Regions from separate parts of the Arthrobacter sp. Y3224198 genome, predicted to be linked through region 3. Evidence: riboswitches for the same ligand, from Rfam matches in the RefSeq annotation. Region 3 holds a riboswitch; each other region holds the start of a gene.
The links. Region 3 has a riboswitch for S-adenosylmethionine ahead of AC5RUF_RS07615 (MetQ/NlpA family ABC transporter substrate-binding protein). Riboswitches for the same ligand answer to the same signal wherever they lie in the genome.
Positions count from the first base shown of each region.

Region 1: it holds a riboswitch for S-adenosylmethionine, as region 3 does, so the genes downstream of both, AC5RUF_RS12400 (bifunctional o-acetylhomoserine/o-acetylserine sulfhydrylase) here and AC5RUF_RS07615 (MetQ/NlpA family ABC transporter substrate-binding protein) in region 3, are expected to answer to the same signal.
Region 2: it holds a riboswitch for S-adenosylmethionine, as region 3 does, so the genes downstream of both, AC5RUF_RS05410 (cobalamin-independent methionine synthase II family protein) here and AC5RUF_RS07615 (MetQ/NlpA family ABC transporter substrate-binding protein) in region 3, are expected to answer to the same signal.

Region 1 is NZ_JBNHFG010000023.1:29,076-35,907, reverse strand. It holds gene AC5RUF_RS12415 (glycoside hydrolase family 2 protein) at 1-191, shown strand, start outside; gene AC5RUF_RS12410 (putative endonuclease domain-containing protein) at 301-1,245, opposite strand; gene AC5RUF_RS12405 (VOC family protein) at 1,435-2,085, opposite strand; SAM riboswitch class IV at 2,247-2,363, shown strand; gene AC5RUF_RS12400 (bifunctional o-acetylhomoserine/o-acetylserine sulfhydrylase) at 2,463-3,779, shown strand; gene metX (homoserine O-acetyltransferase MetX) at 3,788-4,912, shown strand; gene AC5RUF_RS12390 (VOC family protein) at 4,988-5,767, opposite strand; gene AC5RUF_RS12385 (SRPBCC family protein) at 5,873-6,289, shown strand; gene AC5RUF_RS12380 (hypothetical protein) at 6,326-6,685, shown strand; gene AC5RUF_RS12375 (SGNH/GDSL hydrolase family protein) at 6,710-6,832, opposite strand, start outside.
Region 2 is NZ_JBNHFG010000006.1:118,977-125,808, reverse strand. It holds gene AC5RUF_RS05420 (MsnO8 family LLM class oxidoreductase) at 1-921, opposite strand, end outside; gene AC5RUF_RS05415 (peptide MFS transporter) at 1,218-2,621, shown strand; SAM riboswitch class IV at 2,741-2,865, shown strand; gene AC5RUF_RS05410 (cobalamin-independent methionine synthase II family protein) at 2,882-4,087, shown strand; gene AC5RUF_RS05405 (hypothetical protein) at 4,171-4,371, shown strand; gene AC5RUF_RS05400 (hypothetical protein) at 4,429-4,782, opposite strand; gene pgm (phosphoglucomutase (alpha-D-glucose-1,6-bisphosphate-dependent)) at 4,900-6,531, shown strand; gene AC5RUF_RS05390 (aldehyde dehydrogenase family protein) at 6,600-6,832, opposite strand, start outside.
Region 3 is NZ_JBNHFG010000010.1:26,544-33,375, reverse strand. It holds gene AC5RUF_RS07635 (glycosyltransferase family 2 protein) at 1-178, shown strand, start outside; gene AC5RUF_RS07630 (alpha/beta fold hydrolase) at 199-1,143, shown strand; gene AC5RUF_RS07625 (methionine ABC transporter permease) at 1,140-1,799, opposite strand; gene AC5RUF_RS07620 (methionine ABC transporter ATP-binding protein) at 1,792-2,826, opposite strand; gene AC5RUF_RS07615 (MetQ/NlpA family ABC transporter substrate-binding protein) at 2,830-3,717, opposite strand; SAM riboswitch class IV at 3,874-3,989, opposite strand; gene AC5RUF_RS07610 (L-threonylcarbamoyladenylate synthase) at 4,127-4,747, shown strand; gene AC5RUF_RS07605 (alkaline phosphatase) at 4,886-6,832, shown strand, end outside.

The DNA.
Region 1 (6,832 bases), on a different contig from region 3:
CCTACCGGCGGCTGATGCTGCGCCAGATCGAACCGGCGGTGGCCCGGGGATTGGCTGCGGCGGTCTACACGCAGCTGAGCGACGTCGAGGACGAGGACAACGGGCTGCTCACCTATGACCGGGCCGTGCTGAAGATCGACGCCGGGACGGTGCGGGAACTCAATGTCCGTCTGATCCGCGCTGCGTCCTGACGGTTCTGCTGCCGGTTTGTCCACTTCGCTGCTGGTTTGGGAAATCCCTGCCGGTTTGCAGCGGAGGGATTTCCCAAACCGGCAGCAGAACCCCTAACCGGCAGCAGATTCACCGCAGGCGGCCGGCACGCGGCAGTCCGGCTGCCACCAATCGGCTCACGAGACTTTCCGGATGCTCGGGCGGTCGGCGTATGTCGGTCCAAGTCCAGCGGACAAACCCGACCCCGGCGGCACGGATGGCGTCTTCCCTCCGTTTTTCCTGGGTGAGGGTGTCCCATGAGGGCGACAGCGCAGAGCCGTTTGCTCCGTATTTCACCGCGCCGTCGAATTCCCCCACCAGCATCTGGTCCTTCCAATAAAAATCTGACCGGAAGCGCCCCGCCGGAGTACTGAACCCGTGCTGGAGTTCCGGGGCAGGAAATCCAAAACGGCGCAGTACGGCGCGGGAATAGGATTCGCCGGCGGATTCGGAAAGGGCATCGGCAAAGTCGATAACCCGGCGGGCCTTTGCCTGTTTGCTGCGGAACGGCACCCTTTGTGCCAGGTCCCGCAGGAGCTCTTTGCTCAGTGGGGGCAGCCCGTGGGCAACATCCGGGCGCAGCACATGGTCCATGGCCGGAACCGCATGCTCGAAGTCGAGGTAGGCAGCCATGTCCAGCACGGTCTGCGCCCGGGAGGTCAGCAGCATGCCGTCGAACGTTTCCACCGGCTCCAGCAGGTGGCGATGGGTCCAGCGGAGGCCGCCACGGCACCGGCCATGTGAGGTGGAGGAGCCCAGCAGCAGAATGTCTGGCGACGTTCCGATAACTGGCAGCCCCCAAATCACGGCAGCAGACTGCTGGATCAGGACACGCTGTCCCGGCACTTGCTGTGAGGCCGCGCGGATCCGGGTCCGTTCACGTTCCCAGGCCGGCATCTGCTGCCACGATCCGGCGGCGACGTAGACCCCGGGGCGAAGGCGGACCAGGTCGCCTATTCGGCATCGCATGGAAAGGGCACGGCGCCCGGCGCCGTAAGTATCGGCGTCGGCGGCATAAATCAGTTCGGGATCCATGCCCTAAGGCTGGAGATGCAGCAGCCAGACAGCGAGGGCGGGAACCTGCTTTGTGGATAACCCGGTCGTTATGGGGAAAGCTCCGGTTTGTGCAAAACGCTGCCGGTTTGGGAAATCCCTGCCGGTTTGCGGCGGAGGGATTTCCCTAACCGGCAGCAGAAACCCTAACCGGCAGCAAAAACCCCGGAACTAGATCTCGACCGGGCCCTTGGCGGTGTCGAAGGTGACCGACATGAGGCCCGGTGTCCCCGCGGGGGCGATCCAAGTGACCCCGACACCGTCCAGCGGCTCCTCCACGGGGTGGCCCAGCCAGTCGCTGACCCGTGCGGCGGAACCGGCGATGGTCAGCGAGCTCAGCTTCACCAGACCGGGCATCCCGGGGATGGCGTTGGACGGGTGCAGCGCTTCGGTGCCGTCATCCCAGCGCAGCAGGTACGGCACCTGCGGGTCGGCGATCAGGCCGTTGATGCCGATCTGCTGCCAGGTCAGCTCCTGGCCGTCCGGGAACTTGCGGTTGCCCGGGACGGAGGAACGGCCGAGCCGTTGCTCGAACGGGGAGAGGTCATCCACGGCCACGCACCAGCCCATCCAGCCGCCGCCGGATTCGGAGCGCTGGCGGACGGCCTGGCCGAAGGGGGCCTTGTCCGACGCCGGGTGGTTCAGGACCTCGACAATCTCGACATATTGGTTGTTGGCCAGGGGCAGGATCATATTGCGGGTACCGAACCGGGGGTGGACACCACCCTTTACGAAGTCGGCGCCGAGAGCGGCAGCAATCCTCTCGGTGGTGGCCAAAAGACCGTCAGATTCACAGGCGTAAGAGACATGATCCAAGCGCATGCGGCTCATTGTGGCACGTTGTGACCGCGGTCTCGACTAAGGGAAGCCTAACCACCGAAGAAGGCAGCACGGAACCGCAAATCCGTTCCCGGGACGGCCGCCTTTTTCACGGAAAGTCATGAAGGTTGCGCTTGGTCCCGGGATCGGTTTCTATTGGTGCAGGTCATGAGTGCCAGCAGATAGCCCCGGCTTGCTGGCCGGCAACCCTCCAACCGCGGTGGGGTGCCCCGGGTGAAGACCTGGCTGGACGCCAAAAGGGCGTTCGGCAAGCGCGGGTCCCACAGCCCCACTGGAAGTCCGGTGATTATCCGGCGAACCATCCGGCGTACCCGGATGTTCCGGCTGGTGCTGTGCGGCCCCTGGTTTGAGGGAGCATCATGAGTGCAGATTGGTCATTTGAAACCCGCCAGATCCACGTTGGACAGGAGCCCGACGCTGTAACCGGCGCCCGTGCCCTGCCGATCTATCAGACATCGTCCTTCGTCTTCCCCAGCGCCGAGGCAGCCGCCAATCGGTTCGCCCTGGCGGAACTGGAACCGATCTACACCCGGATCGGCAACCCCACGCAGGAAGCGGTGGAGAACCGGATCGCCTCGCTGGAGGGCGGCGTCGGGGCGCTGCTGCTGGCGTCCGGACAGGCCGCGGAAACGTTCGCGCTGTTGAACGTGGCCGCCGCCGGCGACCACATTGTGGCGAGCCCCAGCCTCTACGGCGGCACCTACAACCTGCTTCGGCACACGCTGAAGAAATTCGGCATCGACACCACCTTTGTGCAGGACCCGGATGACCTGGAGCAGTGGCGGGCGGCGGTCCGGCCCAATACCAAGGCGTTCTTCGGCGAGGTAGTCTCCAACCCGCGCCAGGACGTGCTGGACCTCGAGGGCATCAGCGCCATTGCCCACGACGCCGGCATCCCCCTGATCGTGGACAACACCCTGGCAACGCCGTACCTGATCCGTCCCATCGAATGGGGCGCGGACATTGTGGTGCATTCAGCCACCAAGTACCTGGGCGGGCACGGAACCTCCATTGCCGGCGTAATCGTGGACTCGGGCAACTTCGACTTCGCCGCCGACCCGGAGAAGTTCCCCGGCTTCAACACCCCGGATGAGAGCTACAACGGGCTGGTCTACGCCCGCGACCTGGGGGTCAACGGTGCGCTGGGCGCCAACCTGGCCTACATCCTGAAGGCACGCGTGCAACTGCTGCGCGATCTCGGCTCGGCGGTTTCCCCGTTCAACGCGTTCCTGATTGCCCAGGGGTTGGAGACCCTGAGCCTGCGCGTGGAGCGGCACGTGGCCAACGCCGTCGCCGTCGCCAACTGGCTTGAAAACCACGACGACGTGCTCTCGGTTGCGTACGCCGGCCTGGAGTCCAGTCCCTGGTTCGAACGCGGACGCACATACGGTCCGCGCGGCACCGGCGCGATTGTTTCCTTCGAAATTGAGGGCGGTGTGGAGGCCGGGAAGCGTTTTGTGGACGGCCTGGAGCTGCATTCCCATGTGGCCAACGTGGGGGACGTGCGCTCGCTGGTGATCCACCCGGCGTCGACCACGCACAGCCAGCTCGGCGCCGAGGCACAGCTGGCCGCCGGTGTCAGCCCGGGGCTGGTGCGGCTGTCCGTGGGCATCGAGCATATCGATGACATCCTTGCGGACCTCGACGCCGGCTTCCGGGCCGCCAAGGGAGCCTAGGGGTCCGCGTGACAATCCGTCACTCTGCTCCGCAGCACCCCGTCACCGACCGGGACGGGGTGCTGCAGTACGCCTCCATCGGCGGACTCGACCTGGAAACCGGCGGCTACCTGCCCGACGTCGTCCTCGGCTACGAAACCTGGGGCCGGCTTGATGCCGATGCCGGTAACGCCGTCTTCATCGCGCACGCCCTAACCGGCAGCACCCACGTGGCGCAGGGGGATACGGACGAACCCGGCTGGTGGGATGACCTGGTGGGTCCGGGGAAAACCGTGGACACGAACCGCTTTTTCGTAGTGGCGGCGAACATGCTGGGCGGCTGCTACGGTTCCACCGGTCCGTCCTCCCTTGATCCGCAGGGCCTGCCCTGGGGATCGCGCTTTCCCCTGGTCACCATCCGTGATGCGGTGCGTGCCGAAGCCCGGCTGGCCGACCTCCTCGGCATTGGCGCCTGGCATGCCGTCCTCGGCGGTTCGCTCGGGGGGGCACGGGCGCTTGAATGGGCGGTGACCGAGCCGGCCCGGGTTCGACGTTGTGCAGTGATTGCGGCGACGGCGGCGAGCACCGCGGAGCAGATCGCCTTTGCCCAGACCCAGCTGGCCGCCATCCGGCTGGATCCGGACTTCAGCGGCGGCGACTACTACAACGGTGTGCCGCCGCTGGCCGGGCTCGGCCTGGCCCGGCGGATTGCCCACATCACGTACCGTTCCGAACCGGAACTGGAGTACCGGTTCGGCCGCGGCCCGCAGGGGTCAGAGGACCCGTTCGGTGCCGTGCTCCCGGCGGAGCGGGGCCGGTACGCTGTGGAAAGCTACCTGGACCACCAGGCGGACAAGCTGGTGGACCGCTTCGACGCGAACACCTATCTGGTCCTCACCGAGGCACTGGCCGGGCACGACGTCGCGCGGGGACGCGGGTCGCTGCGGCAGGCCCTGGCGGCCGTGACGGCAGAATGCTTTATTGCCGCAGTTGAATCGGATCGGTTGTATTTCCCCCAGCAGTCGGCGGACCTCGCGGCCGCCCTGCCGCGGGGAACCCAGGTGCACCTGATCCGGGCACCGATCGGGCATGACGGGTTCCTGACCCACGTACAGGAGATCGCCGGGCCGCTGCGGGCGGCGTTCTTCGCCTGAGCGAACCCCGGACCCGGGACCCGGGACCCGGGGCCCGGGCCCCGGGTCTTGAGCGCGACGCCAAACCGGGGACCGCTAACCGGCCTCGGCTTCCATCAGCCAGAAGGAAGCCCCGGTCGGATCGGCCAGTTGGACCATCCGGCCGTAGGGGGAGTCCTCGGGTGGAGTGAGCACGGATCCGCCCAGCTGTTCGGCGAGATCAGCGGCGGCGTCCACATCCGTGTGCCCGAAGTAGAGCTCCCAATGCGAGGGCACCCCCTCGGGCAGGTCCGTGACACCGTCCATGACCCCTGCCACCGGCCGGCCGTTGCTTTGCACCGTGGTGTACCGGAACTCGCTGCTGTCCGCCAGCACCTCCGTCTCCCAGCCGAACACCTCGCGGTAGAACGCCAGGGCGGCGGGATAGTTCCCCGTCAGCAGCTCGTACCAGACCGGCGCCCCGGCTTCATCGATCCGGCCGAAGCCGGGATGGGCCTGTGGCTGCCAGATGCCGATAGTGCCGCCGCTGGGATCGCCCAGCATCGCCGAGGTGCCCTTGTCCCGGATGACCAGCGGATCCAGCATCACCTGCCCGCCCGCTGCGGCGGCCGCATCGGCGGATCCGGCGGCATCCGCGGAAGCCAGATAGACCGTCCACGTGTCCGGGAAGGCGGTCTCGGGCGAGTTGGGCATCATTCCGGCCACGACGGCTCCACGGTGCAGGAAATCCACATAGCCGCCGGGCTCCTGGGCGGACTCCGCAGCTTCCCAGCCAAGCAATCCCGAATAAAACTCCCGGGCACGCTGTGGATCGGAGCTGGCAAGATCCGCCCAGCACGGGGCGCCGGCCGGGAACCGGTTGGATACTGCGGGCATGAGTGCTCCTTTAAATAGGCCGGAACCCAGCTATACCAACTCCGGCCGGCGGCTAACAGGGCGCTTCCCTTGCCTGTGGCGGGAATCCGTGGGAAAACTTTGGGCATGACTGACCGGATTCATCTGCAGGGACGGGCCCGCTGCACACCGGAGACCCTCTGGCACACACTCGTGGACAACCGGGCCGCCTGGTGGCCGGACATGGACTTCGCGCCCCACCCCGGCGCCCCGCTGCAGGAACGGTGGATGGAAGACGGAGTGGAGCACACCGCCAAGGGAACCGTCCTGGCCGTAGCCCCGGAGAAGCTCCTGTCCTTCCGGTGGACGTCCCCGGACTGGGAAGCACACACCGTGGTGAGCTTTGAGTTGACCCCGGCCGACGACGGCGACGGCGGAGCCACCGACGTCGCCGTCACGGAAAGCGGGTTCGCAGGACTGAAAGCCGGCCCCGTCCTGTCCGAGGCGCACCGGGAAGGCTGGGCCTTCCATCTGGCGAACCTGATCGAACAGGCCGAGAAGTAAGGGCGCGCCGCGAGCTTCCGGGTTAGCCTTGCCGACATGAGCGACGCATCGGACACGCCCGACCACCGCCCGAGAGGGAACCGCCCGCCGCGGACCCGCCGTGCAACCGGACCGGCCGGACGCCGGGCAGCCCGGCTGCTGGCGGCAGCAGCAATCCCACTGGTGGCTCTCGCCCTGCTGGTATCGGGTGCCGTGCTGGCAGCAACGGGACAGTCGGAGTCCTTCGGCTGGTTCGCCTACGCTCCGCTGGAGGAAAGCATAAGGCCGGGCATGTTCCTCACCGGCAAAATGCAGTTGGGATACCTGCTGGTGGCCCTGGGACTGGTGGCAGCAGCCTTTTGGGGCGGCTTCAGGCTCGGCCGGCGGGCCGGGGCCGCGCCAGCTGGCAGCAGCTAGGCTGCAGGACGCTGCCTGAACCGGCTAGTCGCCGACGTCAGAGCCCTGCGGCATGGGTGCACCGAACATCGGACCTGCTTCGGGCCGCTTCGCGGAGATGCCGTCGCCGGAGGATTGGTGGCGTACCCGCCGCACCACCCAGGGGAA
Region 2 (6,832 bases), on a different contig from region 3:
TCCGCCGGTGACCAGCAGCTCATCCGCACCGGTGGCGTGCACCAGATCCGCCACGCGGCGGCGTACCGAGTCCGGGGTGCCGTGGATGGAGTCCGCCAGGAATCCGCGGACCAGGTCCTGCCTCCGGGCCGAACCCGTCACCTTCCCATCGGTAGCCGCCAGCGCCGGAAAAACACCCTTGGTCTTGGAGTCGGCCAGGGCGCCGGCTTCCGGAAGCAGCAGTTCGACGGCGGCCCGTTCCGTATCTGCAACCGCCACGTTTACGGCGGCCAGCACGTACGGCCGGGGGAATCGGTCCGACGGGCGGAACGCCGTCCGGTACCGCTGCAGGGCTGACCCCGGCCCGGAACGGAACAGGGCCGGACCGCCCAGGACCAGTCCGAGGCCCGCCTTCGCGGCGATATCCGCTCCCGACCCGGTGGCCAGGACAAACACGGGCGTTTGGCTCTTGTCCTGCGGCCTGGCGGTGATGGCGGCCGTTCCGTCGAGGTACGCCAGCAACTCGGCCAGGTGCTCTTCAAACTGTTCCGCCTCGGCTGTCCCGGCACGCAGTGCCCGGCGCACGGCAGCCGTGAACCCTAGGGACCGGCCCAGCCCCAGGTCAATGCGGCCCGGATACAGGGCAGCCAGGGTGGCGGCCTGTTCAGCCACAACGAGCGGTGCATGGTTGGGCAGCATGATTCCACCGGATCCGATCCGGATACTGTGCGTGCGGGCAGCAAGGGAGGCCATCAGAACGGCTGGCGCAGACCCGGCAATCCCGGCCACGGCATGGTGTTCGGCCACCCAGAAGCGCCGGTAGCCCAGCTTCTCGGCTGCCTCGGCCCGTTCCGCCACCGCCAGCAGCGCGTCGGCTTCGGAAGACCCTTCCCGGGAATTGGCCCGGTCAAGAATGGAAACAGGGATGTTCAGGGTGGACATACGGGTGCCAACCGCGCCCCCGCCCGCGGAATTCCGTCCCGCTTGTAGTCAAATCCGCTTGTTTGCGCCAAATCCGCGTGTAACGGGAGACTTAAAGCACGTAACCTCGCCAAAATCGAGCCGGAATCCGGTGACCTTCCCCACAGGGCTTCGAAAAACCTTCCCGGTCCGGAGCGGATTACGCAGGATTGTCCGGCGCCAACCCAAGGAAGGGGTGGGAACATTAATGGGTGAGCCATACCCCCAGTACCCCAGGCGTCCAAGAAGCGCGTAAAACCTTCTTCGGCCATCCCCGGATGTTGGCCAATCTTTTCAGTGTCGAGCTGTGGGAACGATTCTCGTTCTACGGCATGCAGGGCATCCTGCTGTACTACATGTACTACTCGGTCACTGAAGGCGGCCTCGGCATCGATGTTGCTGTTGCCACCTCTTTGGTTGGCGCGTACGGCGGTGGCGTTTACCTTTCCACCATTCTCGGCGCTTGGCTGGCCGACCGCGTGCTCGGCTCCGAGCGGGTCCTCTTCTACTCCGCAGCCATAGTCGTACTCGGCCACATTTCCCTGGCCGTACTTCCGGGTGCCGCGGGACTGGCTGCCGGCCTGATCCTCATTGCACTGGGCTCGGGCGGCGTCAAGGCCAACGCCACGTCGCTGGTTGGAACCCTGTACTCCGAGAAGGATGAACGGCGCGACGCCGGTTTCTCCCTCTTCTACATGGGCATCAACCTGGGCGCCCTGGTGGGCCCCCTCCTCACCGGCCTGCTCCAGGTCCGCCTCGGCTTCCACTACGGCTTCGGCCTTGCCGCAATCGGCATGGCCATCGGCCTGGTCCAGTACGGCCTCACGCGCAAATACCTGCCGGAAGCCGCGCATGAAGTAGCCAACCCGCTGCCCAAGCAGCAGTACCTCAAGGTCGGCGTGTACACCGTTGCCGCCCTGGTGGTGATTGTCCTGGCCGTGGTGTTCGGACTCCTGACCGCCACGAACCTCGCCGTGGTGATGGCCGCAGTGGCCATCCTGGCCGCGGTTGCCTACTTCGTCATCATCCTGGGCAGCAAGAAGGTCAACCAGGTGGAACGGCGCCGGGTGTTCTCCTTTATGCCGCTGTTCATTGCCAGCGCCGCCTTCTGGGCCCTGTTCCAGCAGCAGTTCACCGTGGTGGCGCTGTACGCCGACACGTCCCTGGACCGCACCATCTTCGGCTGGACCATGCCGCCGAGCTGGGTGCAGTCGATCAACCCGATCTTCATCATCATCTTCGCGGCCGTCTTCGCTGCGGTCTGGACCAAGCTGGGCGACCGGCAGCCGTCCTCGCCGCTGAAGTTCGCACTGGGCCTTGCCGTCATGGGCCTGGCGTTCCTCGCCTTCATTCCGTTCTCCGGCGGCGGCGCCAACAGCACCCCGCTGCTGGCCCTGGTCGGCATCCTGCTGCTGTTCACCTTCGCGGAACTCTTCATCTCCCCGATCGGCCTGTCCGTGGCCACCAAACTGGCCCCGGAGGTCTTCCGGACCCAGATGGTTGCCCTGTTCTTCCTCTCGGTTTCCCTGGGCACCACCCTTGCGGGCTGGCTGGCTCAATTCTACAACCCCGACACCGAGGTCAGTTACTTCCTGTTCAGCGGCGGAACCGCCATTGTCCTGGGCATCGCCCTGGCAGCGGCGACCCCGGCCATCAAGAAGCTGATGAGCGGCGTTCGCTAGCAAGCACGGCACGATACCCTCCACAGGGCGGCAGCACCGGAAAACCCGGAGCTGCCGCCCTTTTTGCTTTTCGTCATGTGCTTGGTGGGGACGGCACGGCGTGGTTAGGATGGCACCAGCTTCAGGAGACACGGCCGCCAAGCTCCGACTTGGCCGTGCACCAACCCCATGCTTCACGGGTGGTTCGGATGACGAAGCGGCCTGCACCGCCCTTCAGGGCATCCGGTGCAGGCAAGAGCACACGATCCCCGAGGATTCCCATGCGCAAAAGCACCGACCGTATCCTGACCACCCACGCCGGTTCACTCCCCCGCACACCCGAACTGCTCGCCGCCAATGCGGCCAGGGACGCCAACCCCGCGGACACCGCCGGCTATGAACAGCTGCTGCGGGATGCCGTAGCCGACCTGGTGCGGCGCCAGCAGGAGGCCGGCATCGATATCCCGAACGACGGCGAGTACGGGCACGCGATGTCCGCCGAGGTGGATTACGGGGCCTGGTGGTCCTACTCCTTCGCCCGGCTGAGCGGCCTGAGTGTGGCTGAAACGGGCATCTGGGACATGGAGCCGGTCCGTTCGGAACCGGGCAAGGTTGTTCTGACCAGCTTCGGTGACCGCCGCGACCGGGTCCGTTTCCGCGAGGCCTACACAGACCCGTCGTCGGGCATCACCACGGGCGCGCAGAAGGTTTTCCCGAAAGTCACCGGCAAAGTGGAATACACCGGGTACGACGCCGTGGCGGGAGATATTGCCAACCTCAAGGCAGGCCTGGTCGGGGCGGGCCTGTCGGAGGGCTTCCTGGCCTCCCTTTCGCCGGGCTCCTGCTCCCGGATCGCCAACGAGTACTACTCCACGGAGGAAGAGTTCATCTACGCGTGCGCCGATGCCATGCGCGAGGAGTACAAGGCGATCGTCGACGCCGGACTGATTGTGCAGATCGATGACCCCTCGATTGCCGAGAACTGGGACCAGATCAACCCGGAACCGTCGGTTCAGGATTACCTGCGGTTCACCCGGATCCGGGTGGAGGCCCTGAATTACGCCCTGCGCGGGCTGCCGGAGGAACAGATCCGCTTTCACCTGTGCTGGGGTTCCTGGCACGGCCCGCACACCACCGACATCGAGTTCCGCCACCTCGTGGACACCCTGCTGAGCATCAACGCCGGCGGCTACAGCTTCGAAGCCGGCAATGTCCGGCACGAGCACGAATGGCGGGTGTGGGAAGACACCAAGCTGCCGGACGGGAAAGTGATTATCCCCGGCGTCGTTTCCCATGCCACCAACGTGGTGGAGCATCCGGATCTGGTGGCGGACCGGATTGAGCGTTTCGCCCGGCTGGTGGGACGGGAGAACGTTATTGCCTCAACCGACTGCGGGCTGGGCGGCCGGGTGCATCCCCAGATTGCGGCTGCCAAGCTTGAGGCGCTCGGTGAGGGCGCCCGGCGGGCCAGCAACCGGCTTTGGTAGGTCCGGACCTAACCGTGCGGACCGCTGTTGGACTACAGTGGAAACCGTAAGGTTACTGATGGTTTGGAGCAAGGGAGGACGCAGTGGCAAAGACAGACAAGCCGGCGGAATCGTCGAATCCGATTGAGAACGCCGTGGAGAACCTCATGCAGACCTCGGAGGAGGTTCCGGACGGCAGCGGCAGCCAGGACCACTCCGATCCGCGCACCGAGGTGCACTCCAACCTTGCGCAGGGCCTGAATTCCGACAACGAGAACTTCAAGGCCAATCACAAGGACCAGTAGCACCTGCTGCGGGGAGGGAAACCTTCCCGCAGCTGCTTTTAAGGCGGCCGTTCGCTGCTATCCGTCCAGCCCGGCGCTGGTCAGTGCCAGCATCCCGGCGGCCGCGGCCAGCAGCCCCAGCGAAGACATGAAGTTGAAGATGGTTCCCGCTGCCTGCGGCCGGCCGTGGCCGAAATGGACGGCGGCGGCGCACCATGCCGCCGCGAACATCAGCACGGGCAGGATCCCGCCGGTAAACCCGGCCGCGTTTTCGGCCCACTCCGGCAGGTGAAACGCCGTCCGCTGACTCCAGGCGAACCAGAACACCGGGGACGCACAGAGGCAGGCAAGGTTCAGCACCACCATGCCCGTGCGGGTGCCCCGGCGCATCCCGGGGCGCCGGACCGTTACCGGAGCTGCTCCTGCCGCCATGGTGCCCCCTTCCTGCCGCCCCCGCTGCTGTCGGATAGAGCATACGGCCCCGGCGCCGGGATTTACGCGTAGGGGTCCGTCTGCCGTCCCCGCCGTTTCTTTGGCATGCTTAGGGGTATGTCTAATCGTGCAGGAAAACCAGCCGAACCTTCCGACCTTGTAGATCTCACAGCGCTGTTGGACGCCTATTACGACGTCGCGCCGGACCCTTCCAACGTTGCGCAGCGCGTTGCTTTCGGTACCTCCGGACACCGGGGATCTTCCCTGAACGGTGCCTTCAATGAACAGCACATTGCGGCCATCACCCAGGCGATCGTCGAGTACCGCACCTCGGCGGGCATTACCGGGCCGCTGTTCATGGGCAAGGACACCCACGGCCTGTCCGAGCCGGCGCAGAACACCGCCCTGGAGGTCCTGGCCGCCAACGGCGTGAACGTGCTGATCGACGCACGGAACGGTTTCACCCCCACGCCCGCCGTCAGCCACGCGATCCTGAAGTACAACGCCTCGCGGACGGACCAGGCAGACGGCATTGTGGTGACGCCGTCGCACAATCCGCCTTCCGACGGCGGGTTCAAGTACAACCCGCCCACGGGCGGTCCCGCCGGTTCGGACATCACCAACTGGATCGCGGACCGCGCCAACCAGCTGCTTGTTGCCGGCCTGGAGGGCGTGAAGCGGATTCCCCTGGGCGAAGCGCGGCTGGCCGACTCGGTGGGCACCTATGACTTCATGCAGAACTACGTCGAGGACCTCCCCTCGGTCCTGAACCTGGATGCCATCCGCAACGCCGGCCTGCACATCGGGGCGGATCCCCTGGGCGGCGCCTCCGTGGACTACTGGGGTGCCATTGCCGAACGGCACCGGCTGAATCTGACCGTGGTGAATCCCAATGTCGACCCGCAGTGGGCCTTTATGACCCTGGACTGGGACGAGAAGATCCGTATGGACTGCTCCTCGCCGTACGCCATGGCCTCCCTGATTGCCCGGGCGGACCGGTACGACATTGCCACCGGCAACGACGCCGACGCAGACCGCCACGGCATCGTTACCCCCGACGGCGGGCTGATGAATCCGAACCACTACCTCGCCACCGCCATCGACTACCTGTACCGCAACCGCTCCGGCTGGAGCGCGGACGCCATGGTGGGCAAGACGCTGGTCTCCTCCTCCATGATCGACCGGGTGACCGCCGACCTCGGCCGGGTCCTGATGGAGGTGCCCGTCGGCTTCAAGTGGTTTGTGCCCGGCCTGCTCTCCGGTGAAACGGCCTTCGGCGGCGAGGAATCCGCCGGTGCCTCCTTCCTGCGGATGGACGCGACGCCGTGGAGCACCGACAAGGACGGCCTCCTGCTCGCGCTGCTGGCCTCCGAAATGACGGCCGTCACCGGCAAGACCCCCTCGCAGCGGTACCGCGAGCTCACCAACCGGTTTGGCGATCCGGAGTACGCCCGCGTGGATGCTCCCGCCACCAGGGAACAGAAGGCAGCGCTGGCCAAGCTCTCGCCGTCGGACGTCACCGCCACCACCCTGGCCGGCGAGGAGATCACCGCCCGCCTCACGGAGGCACCCGGCAACGGAGCGCCCGTCGGCGGACTGAAGGTAACCACCGAGAACGCATGGTTTGCCGCCCGGCCCTCCGGCACCGAGGACGTCTACAAGATCTACGCCGAGTCCTTTAAGGGCGAGGAGCATCTGCACCAGGTCCAGGCCGAGGCCAAGGCCATTGTGGACGGCGTGATTTCCTAGGAAGCAACCGCACAAAAGAGGTGCACGGCCCGGCGGGCGGTGCACCTCTTTTGGGTTTCGGGCCTGCCCTAGAGCAGCCGCCGGAGGATCTGCTTCTTCACCCCGTTGTAGGGCGGGTACGCGAACCGGAGCGTGTCCAGCAGGGTTCCCTTGGTGAAGACCGGACGCAGCTGGCTGAACGTGTCGAAGGTGTACTTGCCGTGGTACGCCCCGGTTCCGCTGGCGCCGGCGCCGCCGAAGGGCAGTCCCGGCACGGCCAGCTGCACGGTGCTGGCATTGTGGTTGATGCTGCCGGCACGCA
Region 3 (6,832 bases):
CACGCGGGTGTTCGGCCCGGCGGTGGCGCTGTGGGCACCCGTCTGGGTGGCCGAACGTGCGGCCTGCGTCTGGCTGGCGCTGGGGTGGCGGCTGCGCGGCGGAATCCCCTACTCCGGTTCACGGCTGGCGACGGCGGCACACTCGGTCGGTGCCCTCCGCCGCCGCCTGCGGCGCTGAACTGCCGTACCCTACTGCGGATGGGGAATACAGCTCACACCAGCGGCTACGTCGACGTGCCGCGGGCCCGGATCTACTGGGAAGCAACCGGCAACCCCGACGGTGTTCCCGTCCTGTACCTGCATGGCGGACCGGGCAGCTCCCTGGGTTCCGGCGGTTACCGTTCCCTGTATGACCCGGCCCGGTTCCGCATCATCGGCCTGGACCAACGCGGGTGCGGACGCAGCACCCCGGCGGCTCAAAACGACCTGGCGCACCTGCACCTGAACACCACGCAGCAGCTGATTTCCGACATTGATGCCCTCCGGAGCGAACTGGGGATCTCCCGCTGGATAGTCAGCGGAATTTCCTGGGGCAGCACGCTGGCCCTGGCCTACGCCCTGGCCCATCCGGACCGGGTGGCCGGACTTGCCCTGGCGGCAGTGACCACCACCAGCCGCGACGAGGTTGACTGGATCACCGGCGGCGTCGGGCGATTCTGCCCAGGGGCACTGGCGGAATTCACCGGTGAGGCCCGCGCATTGCCGGGAGAACGTGTTGTCACCGCCTATGCCCGGCGGCTGGCGGGGGCGGACCGGGCGGACGCACGTGCGGCGGCCCGGGCATGGGGCCGGTGGGAAGCCGCCGTCGCCGGCCTGGAACCTGGCACGCACGCCCGTAACCGCCTCGATGCTGGGGAGTTGATGTCCTTTGCCCTGCTGGTGACGCACTACTGGGCGCATGACGGTTTCCTGCCCGGCGGTAAAGCAATCCTCGCCCGCGTCAGGGAGCTGGACGGGATACCTGCGCATCTGATCCACGGGCGGAAAGACATGGGCAGCCCGGTGGCGACGGCCGAGACACTGCACAGCCGCTGGCCGTCCAGCCGGCTGACCGTGCTGGATGGTGAAGGCCATGTGGGCCCCCGCGCCTGGGGCGCCCTCTCGACCGCAGTGGCGGAGCTGGCGGGCAAACGGCAAGGCTAGCGACGCAGGACGGACCTGGCGGCACGGTTGCCCAATAACTGCGCCAGCTGCACCAGCACAATGATCACCGCCACCGCAGCCCAGGTAACCACCGGGTTGAACTGACGGTAGCCGTATTGGATGGCGAAGTTGCCCAGGCCTCCCCCGCCGACGTACCCGGCGACCGCCGACATGTCCACCAGTGCCACAAAAATGTACGTGTACCCCAGGATCAGCGGCCCCAGTGCTTCCGGAATGAGGATGGTGCCGATGATCCGCAGCCGGCCGGCACCCACAGACCGTGCAGCCTCCAGCACCCCGGGCTGGACCGTGAGCAGGTTCTGTTCCACAATCCGGCTGATCCCAAAGGCCGCGGCAAGCGAGAGGGTGAAAATGATGGCACTGTTGCCGATACCCGTGCCCGTCACCTGCCGCGCCAGCGGCTGCGCCGCGGCCAGGAAGATGATGAACGGGATCGGCCGGAACACGTTGACGAGGAAATTCAGCGTCCCGAAGACGGGTCGGTTGGCCAGGATGTTCCCGGTACGCGTGGTGTACAGGCCCAGGCCCAGCACGAGGCCGCCCAGCCCGCCGAAGAACAGGCTGAAGCCGACAATGTAGAGGGTTTCGTACGCCGCTTTCCACAGTTGCGGCGAGAGCGGAATAAGGTCATCCATGGTGTGCCGGCTCCGTTGCTTTGAGGCCGCCGACGGCGGCAAGTGCGGTATCGATTGCGTCGTCCGGGCCCTTGAGCGCCAGGGTGAGATGGCCGAAGGTGCGCCCGCCGACGTCGTTGATCCCGCCGTACACCAACTCGAAGCCCACCCCCGCGCGGGCCAGCTCCAGAAAGAGGGCATCTTGGGAGGTGTCGCCGTCCCGGAAGGAGAACGTGGCCAGGCGGCCTTCATGCCGGCTGCGCAGGGCGTCCAGTTCCTCTCCGGACGGCACACCGCGCACCACCGTGGACACGAACCGACGCGAGGACTCCTGCCGCGGTGCCGAAAAGACGTCGAAGACCGGCCCCTGTTCCACAATCCGCCCGCTGTCCATGACCGCCACCCGGTCCGCGAGCTTCCAAATCACATCCATCTCGTGCGTGATCACCACGATGGTGATGCCCAGTTCCCGGTTGACCCGGCGGAGCAGGGCCAGTACCTCCCGTGTGGTTTCCGGGTCCAATGCGGAGGTCGCCTCGTCCGCGAGCAGGATCTTTGGTGAGGCTGCAAGGGCCCGGGCAATGCCCACACGCTGCTTTTGCCCGCCGGACAGCTGTTCGGGATAGTTGTCCGCCTTGCCGGCCAGGCCCACGAACTCCAGCAGTTCATCCACCCGGGCGCTGATTGCGCTGCGGCTGTACCCGGCGACCCGCAGCGGATACGCCACGTTGCTCCTGACCGTCTTGGCGTTGAACAGGTTGAACTGCTGGAAGACCATGCCGATGTCCCGGCGCAGCTCCCGCAGCCGTCGCTCGGGCACCCCGGAGACGGTCCTGCCGTCCACGGTGATCTCTCCGGCGGTGCAGGCTTCCAGGCCGTTAATCAGCCGGACGAGTGTGCTCTTGCCGGCGCCCGAGTACCCGATGATGCCGAAGATCTCACCGGCCTCGATGTCCAGGCTGATGTCCGAGAGCGCAGTAAGCGGCGGCTCCCCCTTCCGGGCGGGCGCATAGGACTTGGTGACGTTGTGCAGCGAAATCAGCGGCATGGCCTAGCCCAGTGCACGGACGTCGGCTTCGACGTCCTTGAGTGAGGCCACCAGGTCCTCCGCAGGTACCTTGAGCAGCCGGGCGGTATTGCCGGAGGCCTTCTGCACGCCGTCATGCACGGCGGGAGTGTCCTGGTAAATCTCCACCAGGCGGCGGTAGGTCTCGTTGTCCTGTTCACCTGCCCTGGCGGCGAACACGTTGACGTAGGGAATTGCCCGGGGATCGGATGGGTCGTCCTGCGCGATGGCGTCCGCCGCTTTCAGCCCGGCATCCTCCACAAAGTCATTGTTGATGATGGCCGCCGCCACGTCCGGCAGGGAGGTGGGCGTCAGCGAGGCCTCCAGGGTAGTCACCTTGACCCGCGACCCGGACTCGTCAATATCGTCCAGGGTGGCGAAGGGACCACCCCCGTCCTTCAGGCTCAGCAGTCCGGCCGACTGCAGCACCAGGAGACCGCGTGCGAGGTTGCTTTCGTCATTGGGCACGGCCACGGTTGCCCCGTCCGGAATGTCCGCCACCGAGTCGTACTGGGTCGAATACAGCCCGAGCGGGTAGATGGCCGTGGAGCCCACCGGCACCAGGTCCTCGCCGCTGGAGACGTTGTAACGGGCGAGGTAGACCAGGTGCTGGAACTGGTTCAGGTCCAACTCGCCTTCGGTCAGTGCCGGATTGGGCTGGGTGTACTCGGCGAAGTCCACAATTTCCACGTCGATGCCGGCGTCCTCTGCTGCATCCGCGTAGGTGGTCCAATACGGGTCACTGGCACCAACCACACCGATGCGTACGGTCTCTTCGTCGCTTCCGGCAGCCTGGCCGCCGCAGCCGGCCGCAAAGGCAAGGAATGGAACAAGGGACAGGGAAAGAAGTTTTTGCGTGCGATTCACGGGCATTCCTTAAAGAATTGTTTATGGGCATGACAATTAGGCGCAGCAATACTGCGCGGAAAAGGCGGGCCGGAACCCGGTCGGTTGCCTAGGTTCTGCGGGGGTTGGGCATGCGCGTTTCCCTTGTCGATCGGGACGCAGCCGGCTGCGGGGCAGCCATGAGCGCCGTACTTGCCGGCGGACTGTTGTCCGACGGCCGAATCATCACCTGGAGCACCCCGCTACGACGAGAGGGTTGCTGTCCAGCCGGCCAGGGCCGATGGCTGGAACTCTTGATTGCTGACCCCAGATTATTGGGACGCATTTCTTTCCGTCAATGGCAAAACCGGAAAAGGTGAAATGTTTCCTTTTAATACGGATAACCGGCAACACCATTCCTGCTGCCTCCCGGGAGGGCCGGCGGTAGGCTTTGGGTATGGCCAGATACTTTGACGTCCACCCCGACAACCCGCAGCCGCGGTCCATCAACCAGATCGTGGACCTGGTCCGCTCCGGGGGCCTCATCGCCTACCCCACCGATTCCAGCTACGCCCTGGGCGTGCAGTTGGGAAACCGTGACGGGCTGGAGCGGATCCGGCAGATCCGGAAACTGGACGAGAAGCACCACTTCACCTTGGTCTGCCGGGACTTCGCCCAGCTGGGACAGTTCGTGCAGCTGGACAATTCGGTGTTCCGCAGCGTGAAGGCCGCCACCCCCGGCCGCTACACATTCATCCTGCCGGCCGTGAAGGAAGTCCCGCGCTGGCTGTCGCACCCCAAAAAGCGCACCGTGGGCGTACGGATTCCGGACAATGCGGTGGTGCAGGCCCTTCTGGACGGCCTGGGCGAACCGCTGCTCTCCAGCACATTGCTGCTGCCCGGTGATGAGGATCCGATGACCCAGGGCTGGGAAATCAAGGAACGGCTGGACCACCAGGTGGACGCCGTCATCGATTCCGGCTTCTGCGGACCGGATCTCACCACCGTGGTCGATTTTTCCGACGGTACCCCGGAAGTTGTCCGCCGGGGCACGGGAGATCCTTCGCCCTTTGAATAACCCGCCGGTGCGATAAGCCGCCGATGCTCCTGCCGCGCTTTGGATAGCCCGGTCCTCTGTTGACACCCTGCCTGCCGGTGCGGAGTGTGGCCCCGTCAAGGGGGACCACCAGCACCATCACTCGCAGGGGAATCCAACATGAAGAAGACGGCTTCGGCATTATCCACGGCGGTACTGAGCATCTGCGTCCTGGCAGGGTGCGGCATGACAGGCCTGCCCGCCACCGGCGGAACACCGCAACCCACCGGTTCGACCGGTCCCAGCGGGAGCCCGACCGGCTCCCCGAGCCCCACCTCCAGTCCGACATCCAGCTCAACCTCCAGCCCGACCTCCAGTCCCACGCCAAGCCCCACGGACGGCGGGGACAACAGCGACGACGAGTCCGTGAACGTCATCCTGATGGTGGGTGACGGAATGGGCACCGCCCAGCGCGACGCCATCCGCCTGGCCTCCGTGGGCCTGCAGGGGGAACTGGCCATGGACACCCTGCCCGAAGTGGGCCGGGTACACACCAATTCGGCCGATGAGGAAACCTTCGTCACCGATTCCGCGGCGGCGGCCACCGCCATGGCCACCGGGGTGAAGACCTACAACGGAGCCATCGGCACCAACCTGGACCGCGAACCCGTCACCACCGCTTTGGAAATTGCTGAAGGCCTGGGCAAATCAACCGGGCTGGTCACCACGAGCCAGGTCACCGACGCCACGCCCGCCGCATTCGGCTCGCACGTACTGGACCGCGACGAGCAGAGCGCAATCGCCGCGCAGTTCCTGCGCAGCTCCCACCCCGAAGTCATCCTGGGTGGCGGCGAGGATTACTGGTACCCGGAGGGCGACCCGGGCCGGTACCCGGACAACCCGGCCGAGGACGAGTCCGAGCAGAGCGCCGGCACCGAAGGGAACCTGGTGGAAGAGGCCCAGGACCAGGGCTACGAATACGTCTGGGACCTCCCCGGCCTGCAGGCCGCGCAGGGAGAACGGCTGCTGGGCCTGTTCGCCAACGAGGAAATGTTCCAGTACGGCGACGACGTCGAGGAAACCTACAATCCCGCCGTTCCGCTGACGGAAATGACGCAGAAGGCCCTGGACGTGCTGGACGGCAACCAGTCGGACAACGGCTTTTTCCTGATGGTGGAAGAAGAAGGCATTGACGCTTTCAGCCACGTCAACAACGGTGCCCTCACCATCGAGTCCGGCATCGAATTTGACCGGTCCGTTGCCCTGGCCAGGGAGTACGCCGAACAGGACGGCAACACGCTGCTCATCACGGTGGGCGACCACCAAACCGGCGGGATGACCATCGAACCGCTGGGGGGCGCAGATCCCACCAATCCGGACAGCCCGGTGCAGGAAGAGCCCTTCGACGTCGCCGGTTCGGACCAGCAGTTCCGGATTGACTGGACCACCAACGGCCACACCGGTGACGACGTGCCGCTGACCGCCATGGGGCCTGGCGCCGAGATGCTGACCGGCGTGTATGAGAACACCCGCATTTTCGACGTAATGGTCGACGTCATGCGTTCGGGAACGGAACGGGATTTTGACCTGCAGTCCCACCGCGGCGGACGCGGGGAAAACACAGAGGAATCCCTCACTGCGTTCGCGCATTCCCTGGAGCTGGGTGTAACCACGCTGGAACTGGATACGCATCTGACCGAGGACGGACGCGTCATCGTCTGGCATGACGACACGATCCAGCCGGAAAAGTGCGCTGACACCGCCGCGGCAAGCCCCGGAGATTCGGAGTTCCCTTACGTGGGTGACCGGGTCTCGGAGTTGAGTCTGGCGCAGGTGCAGACCCTGGACTGCGGGTACGCCCAGTTGCCGGGTTTCCCGGAGCAGGACGTGGCCGAGGGGAACCGCATTGTTGAACTGAGCGAGGTCTACGCACTGGCTGACCGGTACGGCGCTGAAACCGTCTGGTTCAATGTGGAAACCAAGGTCGAAGAGGGACTGGCCGGCGGGCCGGGCAGCGTCGCGTTGACCCAGGCCGTGGTGGACGTGGTCCGTGAGTCGGGCCGGGCCAACCGGACCACCATCCAGTCCTTCGACTGGTCCACGCTGAACCTGGTCGCGGACATCTCG